4 regions of the Micromonospora sp. CPCC 206061 genome follow, and region 4 is predicted to be linked to each of the others. Evidence: predicted binding sites of a transcription regulator. Region 4 holds the regulator's gene; each other region holds the start of a gene.
What was found. Region 4 encodes HrcA, which represses chaperone genes, less so after heat shock. Its sites were predicted from a motif close to GGTTNGCACNCTCNNNNNGAGNGTGCNAACC; they were not measured.
Positions count from the first base shown of each region.

Region 1: the regulator HrcA is predicted to act here: its motif matches at 1,102-1,132, upstream of groES (co-chaperone GroES).
Region 2: the regulator HrcA is predicted to act here: its motif matches at 1,046-1,076, upstream of groL (chaperonin GroEL).
Region 3: the regulator HrcA is predicted to act here: its motif matches at 1,080-1,110, upstream of groL (chaperonin GroEL).

Region 1 covers NZ_JBAKHX010000002.1:103,834-106,033, reverse strand. Annotated here, with positions in the region: gene groL (chaperonin GroEL) at 1-608, opposite strand, end outside; gene groES (co-chaperone GroES) at 677-991, opposite strand; gene V6V89_RS02815 (DUF1918 domain-containing protein) at 1,260-1,451, shown strand; gene V6V89_RS02810 (class I SAM-dependent methyltransferase) at 1,452-2,200, shown strand, end outside.
Region 2 covers NZ_JBAKHX010000046.1:11,292-13,491, forward strand. Annotated here, with positions in the region: gene V6V89_RS26265 (hypothetical protein) at 1-632, shown strand, start outside; gene V6V89_RS26270 (hypothetical protein) at 781-948, shown strand; gene groL (chaperonin GroEL) at 1,175-2,200, shown strand, end outside.
Region 3 covers NZ_JBAKHX010000017.1:40,383-42,582, forward strand. Annotated here, with positions in the region: gene V6V89_RS14820 (serine hydrolase) at 1-461, opposite strand, end outside; gene V6V89_RS14825 (cold-shock protein) at 690-893, shown strand; gene groL (chaperonin GroEL) at 1,285-2,200, shown strand, end outside.
Region 4 covers NZ_JBAKHX010000048.1:30,555-32,754, forward strand. Annotated here, with positions in the region: gene dnaJ (molecular chaperone DnaJ) at 1-201, opposite strand, end outside; gene hrcA (heat-inducible transcriptional repressor HrcA) at 258-1,280, opposite strand; gene V6V89_RS26975 (DUF4870 domain-containing protein) at 1,541-2,047, shown strand; gene hemW (radical SAM family heme chaperone HemW) at 2,079-2,200, opposite strand, start outside.

The DNA of each region.
Region 1 (2,200 bases), on a different contig from region 4:
ACGAAGTGGGGGGAGACGAAGCCCTTGTCGAACTGGAGACCCTCGGTGACCTCCAGCTCCGTGGCGAGGGTGGAGCCCTCTTCGACGGTGATGACGCCGTCGCGGCCGACCTTCTCCATCGCCTCGGCGATCAGGTCGCCGATGGTGGCGTCCTGAGCCGAGATGGTGGCGACGTGGGCGATGGACCGCTTGTCGGCGACCTCGACCGCCTTCTCCAGCAGCGCCGTCGAGACCGCCTGGGCGGCCGCGTCGATGCCCCGCTTGAGACCCGCCGGGTTGGCGCCGGCGGTCACGTTGCGCAGGCCCTCGCGGACCATCGCCTGGGCGAGCACGGTCGCGGTGGTGGTCCCGTCACCGGCGACGTCGTTGGTCTTCGTCGCCACCTCCTTGACGAGCTGCGCGCCAAGGTTCTCGTACGGGTTGGAGAGCTCGATCTCCTTGGCGATCGTCACGCCGTCGTTGGTGATCGTGGGGGCGCCGAACTTCTTGTCGAGTACGACGTTGCGCCCGCGCGGGCCGAGAGTGACCTTGACCGCGTCCGCGAGCTGGTTGACGCCGTGCTCCAGCAGGTGCCGGGCGTCATCCGAGAAACTCAGGATCTTAGCCATGCATATCCCTTCGAGCGGCAACGCCCCGGACCACGTGCGCGGCCCGGGGCGATGTCAGCTTCAGTCAGTCACTTCTCGATGACCGCGAGGACGTCGCGGGCGGAGAGCACCAGGTACTCCTCGCCGGCGTACTTGACCTCGGTGCCGCCGTACTTCGAGTAGATGACCGTGTCGCCGACGCTGACGTCAACCGGGATGCGGTTGCCCTTGTCGTCGATACGGCCCGGGCCGACAGCGAGGACGGTGCCCTCCTGCGGCTTTTCCTTGGCGGTGTCGGGGATCACGATGCCCGACGCCGTGGTGGTCTCAGCCTCGTTCGCCTGGACCAGAATGCGGTCCTCGAGCGGCTTGATCGCAACCTTGGTCGCGGTAGTCACGGGCATACCCTCCTGGGGTACTGGTTGGTTGCCGGCCATATTCACTTCAGCCAGCGTCAATCTGCTGCCTCATGCCACCGGGCGATGCCGTCGTCGCGGGTGCCGGCGTGCCCGAAAGCTAGCACCCTCGACACGAGAGTGCTAACCGCAGGTTATGCCGATTGCTAGCACTCCGTCAAGGAGAGTGCCAACGCGACACGATCCGATGGCGGACGGCGGTGATTTACGGCATTGTCAGGGGAAAGCACCTGCCCGCGACCGCGGAGGCGATGACATGCAGGCCACAGTCGGAGACCGCTTGCACGTGCACAGCAACACGGTTGGCGCCCGCGACCGGATCGCCGAGATCGTCGAGGTGCGCGGCGCCGAGGGGCACCCGCCCTACCTCGTCCGGTTCCCGGACGGCCACGAGAGTCTGGTGTACCCCGGTCCCGACTGCGTGATCGAGCGCAGCCAGACTCAATAGGTGATCGACGCGCTCCGTACCCCCGAAGGGGAAAGGGCGCTCGCGACGGCGGCGGAGCTGGCCGGCGGCGACCCACTGGCAGCGGCGGCCACGCTCCGCGCTCGCGGCGTGCCCGCCGACCTGGCGTCCGCCGCGCTCACCCAGGCCGAGCTGCGCCGCCGCGCCGCGGGCAAGTTCGGCTCCGACGCCGCCCGCATGTTCTTCACCCGCGCGGGCCTGGAGCAGGCGACGCGCGCCGCGGTCTCCGAACGCCGCGCGGCGCGGTTGCGCGCCGCCGGAGTGCGCACCCTCGCCGATCTCGGTTGCGGCATCGGCGCGGACGCGATCGCCGCCGTTCGTGCCGGCATCAAGGTGTACGCCGTGGAGGCCGACCCCGGCACCGCGAGTGTGGCAGCCGCCAACGCCGCCGCCCTCGGGCTGGCGGACCTGACCGTGACCTGTGCCGACGCGACGTCCGTCGACCTGACCGGTTTCGACGCGGTGTTCTGCGACCCGGCCCGGCGCCGGGGTGGCCGCCGGGTGTTCGACCCGGCGGCCTACTCACCGTCGTGGGACTTCGTGGCCGCCCTGCCCGAGCGCGTGCCGCACACGGTGCTCAAGCTGGCCCCCGGCATCGACCACGCGCTGGTGCCGCCGGGCGCCGAGGCGGAGTGGGTCAGCGTGCGGGGCGAGGTGGTCGAGGCGGCCTTCTGGTGCGGCCCGCTCGCCGAGGTGCCCCGGCGGGCGACCCTGCTGCCGTCCGGTGCCAC
Region 2 (2,200 bases), on a different contig from region 4:
ACGGCCGGGAGGTCGCCACGTTCAAGCCGCGGCGGGCGGGTGCCTGGCGCTCCACCGTGCGCGCCCACCTGAGCCAGGGCATCAACGAGGTCGAGGTGCGCTCGAAGAACGGCATCCTGCTTCAGCAGCTCACGACGACCCGCACCCCGGACGCCGACAGCGCCGCGGTCACCATCCAGGCGGAAGACACCATCCGGCACGGCGCGGCGGCGGTCACCACGTACGCCGATGGCTCCGGCAGCAACGCGTCCGGTCTCAAGGGGCTCGGATCCGTCGGCAACGGTGCCGCGAACACCTTCGAGGTGCCGCGCGCGGCCGGCTACGACAAGCCGGGCGACTACGACATCGCCGTCACGTACGCCAACGCGGAGCTCAGCGGCCGGCACGACTACAACCCACAGGTCGTCGACCGCCGGCTCGACGTGACGGAGACGGGTGGCGGTAGCGGATACGCCTACTTCCGGTACACGTACGCGTGGAACAGCTTCCTGGAGCGCACCATCCCGGTGACGCTGACCACTTCGGACGGTTCGCTGGTCTTCGGCAACCCGTCCGGATGGGCCCCGGACATCGACAAGCTGGTGATCGCCCCGGCGGTCGTCGGCACCCCGACCACGGTCCCCGCTTCCTGACTCCGGCCTGACGACGCGGCCGGCCATTGTGGACGGCCGCGTCGTCTTTCAGGTTCAAGATTGCCTCAAGAGTCGCTTCCGCGAGCGTTCGTCGTGCGGCGCCGGGACGAGAATTCATCGGCCGGGCCCGCTCTGTTGAGGAGACGTCGTGAGACTCGCAACCCGTTTGGGAACCGTACTCGCCGCCGCCACGCTTGTCGTCGGCGGCCTTCCAGCCACGTCCGCCTCGTGCGCCCGCGACGGCGCGAGCGCGCCGAACTGGGACTGCACATCGTGGTCCTCCTGGATCAGCATCAGCACCGGCGAATACACCTGAGCCAAGCCGCTACGCGTACCAGGCGCGGCGGGCCATCCGGCCCGCCGCGCCTTCGGCTGCGTGCACTTGTGTTTTGGGTGGACAGATGTTGGACTGTGGCTAGCACTCGCCCTGTGTGAGTGCCAACCGAATGGGATGAGCCCCCGGAGGGGGACCGTTTGTCGCGGTCATCGCAGGTCGGTCCGATCAGTGCCGCGTTCGGCACTACGAAAAAAGGACGACGCAGATGGCCAAGTTGATCGTATTTGGCGACGAGGCCCGCCGTGGCCTGGAACGCGGCATGAGCATCGTGGCCGACACGGTGAAGGTGACGCTGGGCCCGAAGGGCCGCAACGTCGTGCTGGATGCCAAGTGGGGTGCGCCCACGATCACCAACGACGGTGTCAGCATCGCCAAGGATATCGAACTCGACGACCCGTACGAGAAGCTCGGCGCCGAACTGGTCAAGGAAGTCGCCAAGAAGACCGACGACGTTGCCGGCGACGGCACCACCACCGCCACCGTCCTGGCGCAGGCGCTCGTGCGGCAGGGGCTGCGCAACGTCGGCGCCGGCGCCAACCCGATCGCGCTCAAGCGCGGCATCGAAGCCGCCGTGGCCGCCGTGGTCGAGGCGCTGAGAAGCCAGGCCCGGGACGTGGAGACGAGGGAGCAGATCGCAGCCACCGCGTCGATCTCCGCCGCCGATCCGATGGTCGGCGAGGTCGTCGCCGAGGCGATGGACAAGGTCGGTGAGGAAGGCGTCATCACCGTCGAGGAGAGCAACACCTTCGGCCTCGAACTCGAACTGACCGAGGGCATGCGCTTCGACAAGGGCTACATCTCGCCGTACTTCGTCACCGACACGGAGCGGATGGAGGCCGTTCTCGACGACCCGTACCTGCTGATCGTCGAGAACAGGATCTCGAACCTGAACGACCTGCTGCCCATCCTGGAGAAGGTCATGCAGGCGGGCAAGCCGCTGGTGATCATCGCCGAGGACGTCGAAGGTGACGCCCTCGCGGCCCTGGTCGTCAACAAGGTCCGTGGCACGTTCTCGTCGCTGGCTGTCAAGGCACCTGGCTTCGGAGATCGACGTACGGCGATGCTGGCCGACCTCGCGACCCTCACGGGCGCCCAGGTCGTCACCGAGGCCATGGGCCTCACCCTGGACAAGGCCGGACTCGACGTGCTGGGCCGGGCCGGCAGGGTCATCGTCACCAGGGACGAGACGACCATCGTCGACGGGGCCGGTAACGCCGAGCAGATCGCCGGC
Region 3 (2,200 bases), on a different contig from region 4:
ACGTTGTCGCTGTCGCGGATCATGATGGTGAGCTGGCGCATCCGGGTCTGCTCTGGCCTGAGGCCCCGCTCGGTGGCGCGGCGCAGATAGTCCGCCGCGATCCAAGACTTGACCATCGACATGGTGTCGCTGGGCGCGGCCAGGTTGGACGAGCCGCTGATCTGCCCGGTACGCCTGTCGAGCAACGCCCAGGAGAGAAAGCCGGCACTGTCGATGTACACCGGTCCGGAATGGAGAGCGACCGTGCGCGGTGCCGGCGGTTTCGTGATCTCCGTCCGATGTGGTCTGCTGCTGGCCCGCTGTGGCTGGTGGTCGCCGATATCGACGGCCGTGACCAGCGCCGCCGCGCCCGCGACCGCGATGCCGAGGCACGCGAACGCCCGGTGAGTGGGGCGCAGCCCGTGAGCGCGGTGCCGTCCGGCGCGGTGCCGGCCGATGCGCGCGATCGATGGTGTGGACACGGATTGCTCAACGAGACAGGTGCCCTGGTGGGCGCAGGCAGGATGCCGGGTCACGACCACGGTGTCCGGTTTGGGGTAGTGCGCAGGAGGGTGTCCTCGTGTAGCGTGCGATTTCGGCCGCTGTGTTCGACGGACCACCCCGGACCACGGATCGGCGGCCCCGGTTAGGGAACGCCTCAACCGGGGGTTGTCGAAGACCCAGCACCATCGAAGTGAGGGAAGTGCACCGTGGCACAGGGCACCGTCAAGTGGTTCAACAGCGAAAAGGGCTACGGCTTCATCGCGGTCGACGGCGGGCAGGACGTCTTCGTCCACTTCTCGGCGATCGAGATGGACGGCTACAAGGCACTGGACGACGGTCAGCGCGTGGAGTTCGAGATCGCGCAGGGCCAGAAGGGTCCGCAGGCGGAGAAAGTTCGCCTTATCGCCTAAGTCCACCGGTCGAAAACGCGTTGAGGCGGGGCACCGACATTCGGCCCCGCCTCGCGGCTTTCTGAGTCTGGTGCCCTCGTTGCGCTCGGGTTGTTCGCGCGCTCGGAAGCCGCCCGCGCTCACCGGAGCTTGGCTTCCCGTTCACCGACTTCGCTTGCACTCGCCAGGGCAGAGTGCTAAACAGGTGATTGGCACTCGCGGTGTGTGAGTGCCAAAGGTCGGGACGGTGGGGCCCACGGTCGCGGAGACGCGACACGGGGCCGGTCGTCGCGGGCTATCCGGCCCGGCCTACGAAGCGTCACCGCCGCCAGGCGGTGACCTTTCGAAGGTGCGCGCTTCGAGCCAACAGGCTTGGGGCGCACTGGATGTCCAGCCTGGAGGACAACGCCGTATGGCCAAGATGATCGCGTTCGACGAGGAAGCGCGCCGCGGCCTCGAGCGGGGCATGAACACCCTCGCCGACGCTGTAAAGGTGACGCTGGGCCCGAAGGGCCGCAACGTCGTGCTCGAGAAGAAGTGGGGCGCGCCGACCATCACCAACGATGGTGTGAGCATCGCCAAGGAGATCGAGCTCGAAGACCCGTGGGAGAAGATCGGCGCCGAGCTGGTCAAGGAGGTCGCGAAGAAGACCGACGACGTGGCCGGTGACGGCACGACGACGGCGACCGTCCTGGCCCAGGCGCTGGTCCGCGAAGGTCTGCGCAACGTGGCGGCCGGCGCCAACCCGATGGCCCTGAAGCGGGGCATCGAGGCGGCCGTCGCCAACGTCGCGGAGGAGCTGGCGAAGATCGCCAAGGACGTCGAGACCAAGGAGCAGATCGCCTCGACGGCGTCGATCTCCGCTGGTGACGCGACCGTTGGTGAGATCATCGCCGAGGCGATGGACAAGGTCGGCAAGGAAGGCGTCATCACCGTCGAGGAGAGCAACACCTTCGGCCTGGAGCTTGAGCTCACCGAGGGTATGCGCTTCGACAAGGGGTACATCTCGCCGTACTTCTGGACCGACGCGGAGCGGATGGAGGCGGTCCTCGACGACCCCTACATCCTGATCGTGAACAGCAAGATTGCCTCGGTGAAGGACCTGCTGCCGATCCTCGAGAAGGTCATGCAGTCGGGTAAGCCGCTGGCGATCATCGCCGAGGACGTCGAGGGCGAGGCCCTGGCGACCCTGGTGGTCAACAAGGTGCGCGGCACCTTCAAGTCGGTTGCCGTCAAGGCTCCCGGCTTCGGTGACCGCCGCAAGGCGATGCTGACCGACATCGCGATCCTGACCGGTGGCCAGGTCGTCAGCGAAGAGGTCGGCCTCA
Region 4 (2,200 bases):
ACCGAGGTCGACGATCTGCCGCTTCTGGTCGTCGGAGAGCACCTCGTAGGCGGCGTTGATGTCCTTGAACTTCTCGTGCGCTTCCGGGTCCGGGTTGACATCCGGGTGGTACTGGCGGGCCAGCTTCCGGTAGGCGCGCTTGATCTCGTCGTCGGAGGCGTCCCGGTTTACACCGAGAATCCCGTAGTAGTCCTTGGCCACTGCGTTCCGTGTCCTCATGTCGTTCGCGCTATCCCCGGGCCGTCCGTAAATACTGCCTAGTTGTTGCCCAGCAGCTCGCCCACGTAGCGTGCCACGGCGCGCACGGTAGCGATGGTGCCGGGGTAGTCCATTCTGGTCGGCCCCAGCACACCCAGGCTGCCAACGATCGTGACGCCTGGGCCGTAGCCGGTGCTGACAACCGAGGTGGACCGCAGGTTGTCGATCTCGTTTTCGTCGCCGATGCGCACCCGCAGGGTGCTCGCGTCAACCTCACCGAGCAGCTTGAGCAGGATGACCTCCTCCTCCAACGCCTCCAGGATCGGACGCAACGAGCCCTGGAAGTCCAGAAGGCTACCCCGAGTCAGGTTAGCCCGTCCGGCCAACGCGATGCGCTCTTCGTGCCGTTCGACAAGTGTCTCTAGCAACACACTGGCCAATGTCGCCATCGTGCCGCGGATATCCGGGGCAACCTCGTCGACCAGAGCTTGCACCAGAGGCGGAGTGTCGGAAAGCCGCTTGCCCACGAGCTTTTCGTTGACCATGCGGCGCAGGTCGGACACGGCCTCGTCAGGCACCGGGCCAGGCAGTTCGACGAGCCGCTGCTCGACCCGGCCCGTGTCGACGATCATGACGAGCATCAGGCGGGTGGTCGAGATCGGCACCAGCTCGAGGTGGCGCACCGAGGAGCGGGCCAGGCTGGGGTACTGCACGACCGCGACCTGGCGGGTGAGCTGAGCGAGCAGGCGCACGGTGCGGTGCACGACGTCGTCGAGGTCGAGGGCGCCGGCGAGGAACCGCTCGATGGCCCGGCGCTCGGCCGGGCTCAGCGGCTTGATCCGGGACAGCCGGTCGACGAAGAGCCGGTAGCCGAGGTCGGTAGGCACCCGGCCGGCGCTGGTGTGGGGCTGCCGGATGTAGCCCTCCTCTTCGAGGACGGCCATGTCGTTGCGAACCGTCGCCGGAGACACGCCGAGGTTGTGCCGCTCGACCAGCGCCTTGCTGCCGACCGGCTCCTGGGTGGCCACGTAGTCTTCGACGATCGCCCGCAGGACGTCGAGTTTGCGCTCGTCGAGACTCATATCACCTCCTGCGGCCCAGGCACGGCGATCCGGCCGGGACCGGCCGGATATCGCTGGCACTCGACTGTAACGAGTGCCAGTCTACGTCGCACCCCCCAACCTCGCGATGATCACTTTGGGCATAATGTCCATGACTGGACGTGTGTGTTGTCTGGCGCAGGTTGATCGATGCCCCTACCGTGACCTGCATGACCGAAGCACCTCGCCCTCCTGGAGAGAGTGATCCCACCTCTCCACCGACACCCCCAGCGTCCTATTCGATGCCGGGCGAGGATCCCTCTCCCGGCCAAGTTCCGCCGCCCGCGGCGGAACCGCCACCACCCTTCAGTGGGGCTGGCTATCCGCCACCCCAGCAGCCCGGCTATCCACCACAGGGCCCGCCACCGGGCGCCTACTACAGCGGTCCGCCGCCTGCCGGCTACGCGAACAACGACGAAAAGACCTGGGCGCTCGTCGCCCACTTCGGTGGCGCCGCCGGCGCGCTGATCGGCGGCGGCACGCTTGGTTGGGTGGGGCCCCTCGTGGCGCTGCTCGCCAAGGGCAACCAGTCGCCCACGGTGCGGGCCCACGCGATCGCCGCGCTCAACTTCCAGCTGCTGTGGTCGATCATCACGGTCGTCTGCTGGATCCTGGCATGTGCCCTGATCGGCTTCATCCTCGCCCCGATCGCGACGATCATCGCGATCGTCTTCGGGATCATCGGCGGTGTGAAGGCCAACGACGGCCAGCTCTACCGGTACCCGATGAGCGCACCCTTCGTGAAGTGAGACGTGCGGCCCGGGTTTTCGGACCCGGGCCTCACGGCAGCAGGTCGCGCACTACCGCGTCGGCCAGCAGTCGGCCGCGGAGCGTCAGCACGACCCGGCCGTCGTGCTCTTCCAGAAGGCCCTCCGCCACTTTCTGGACAGCGGCTGCCCGCC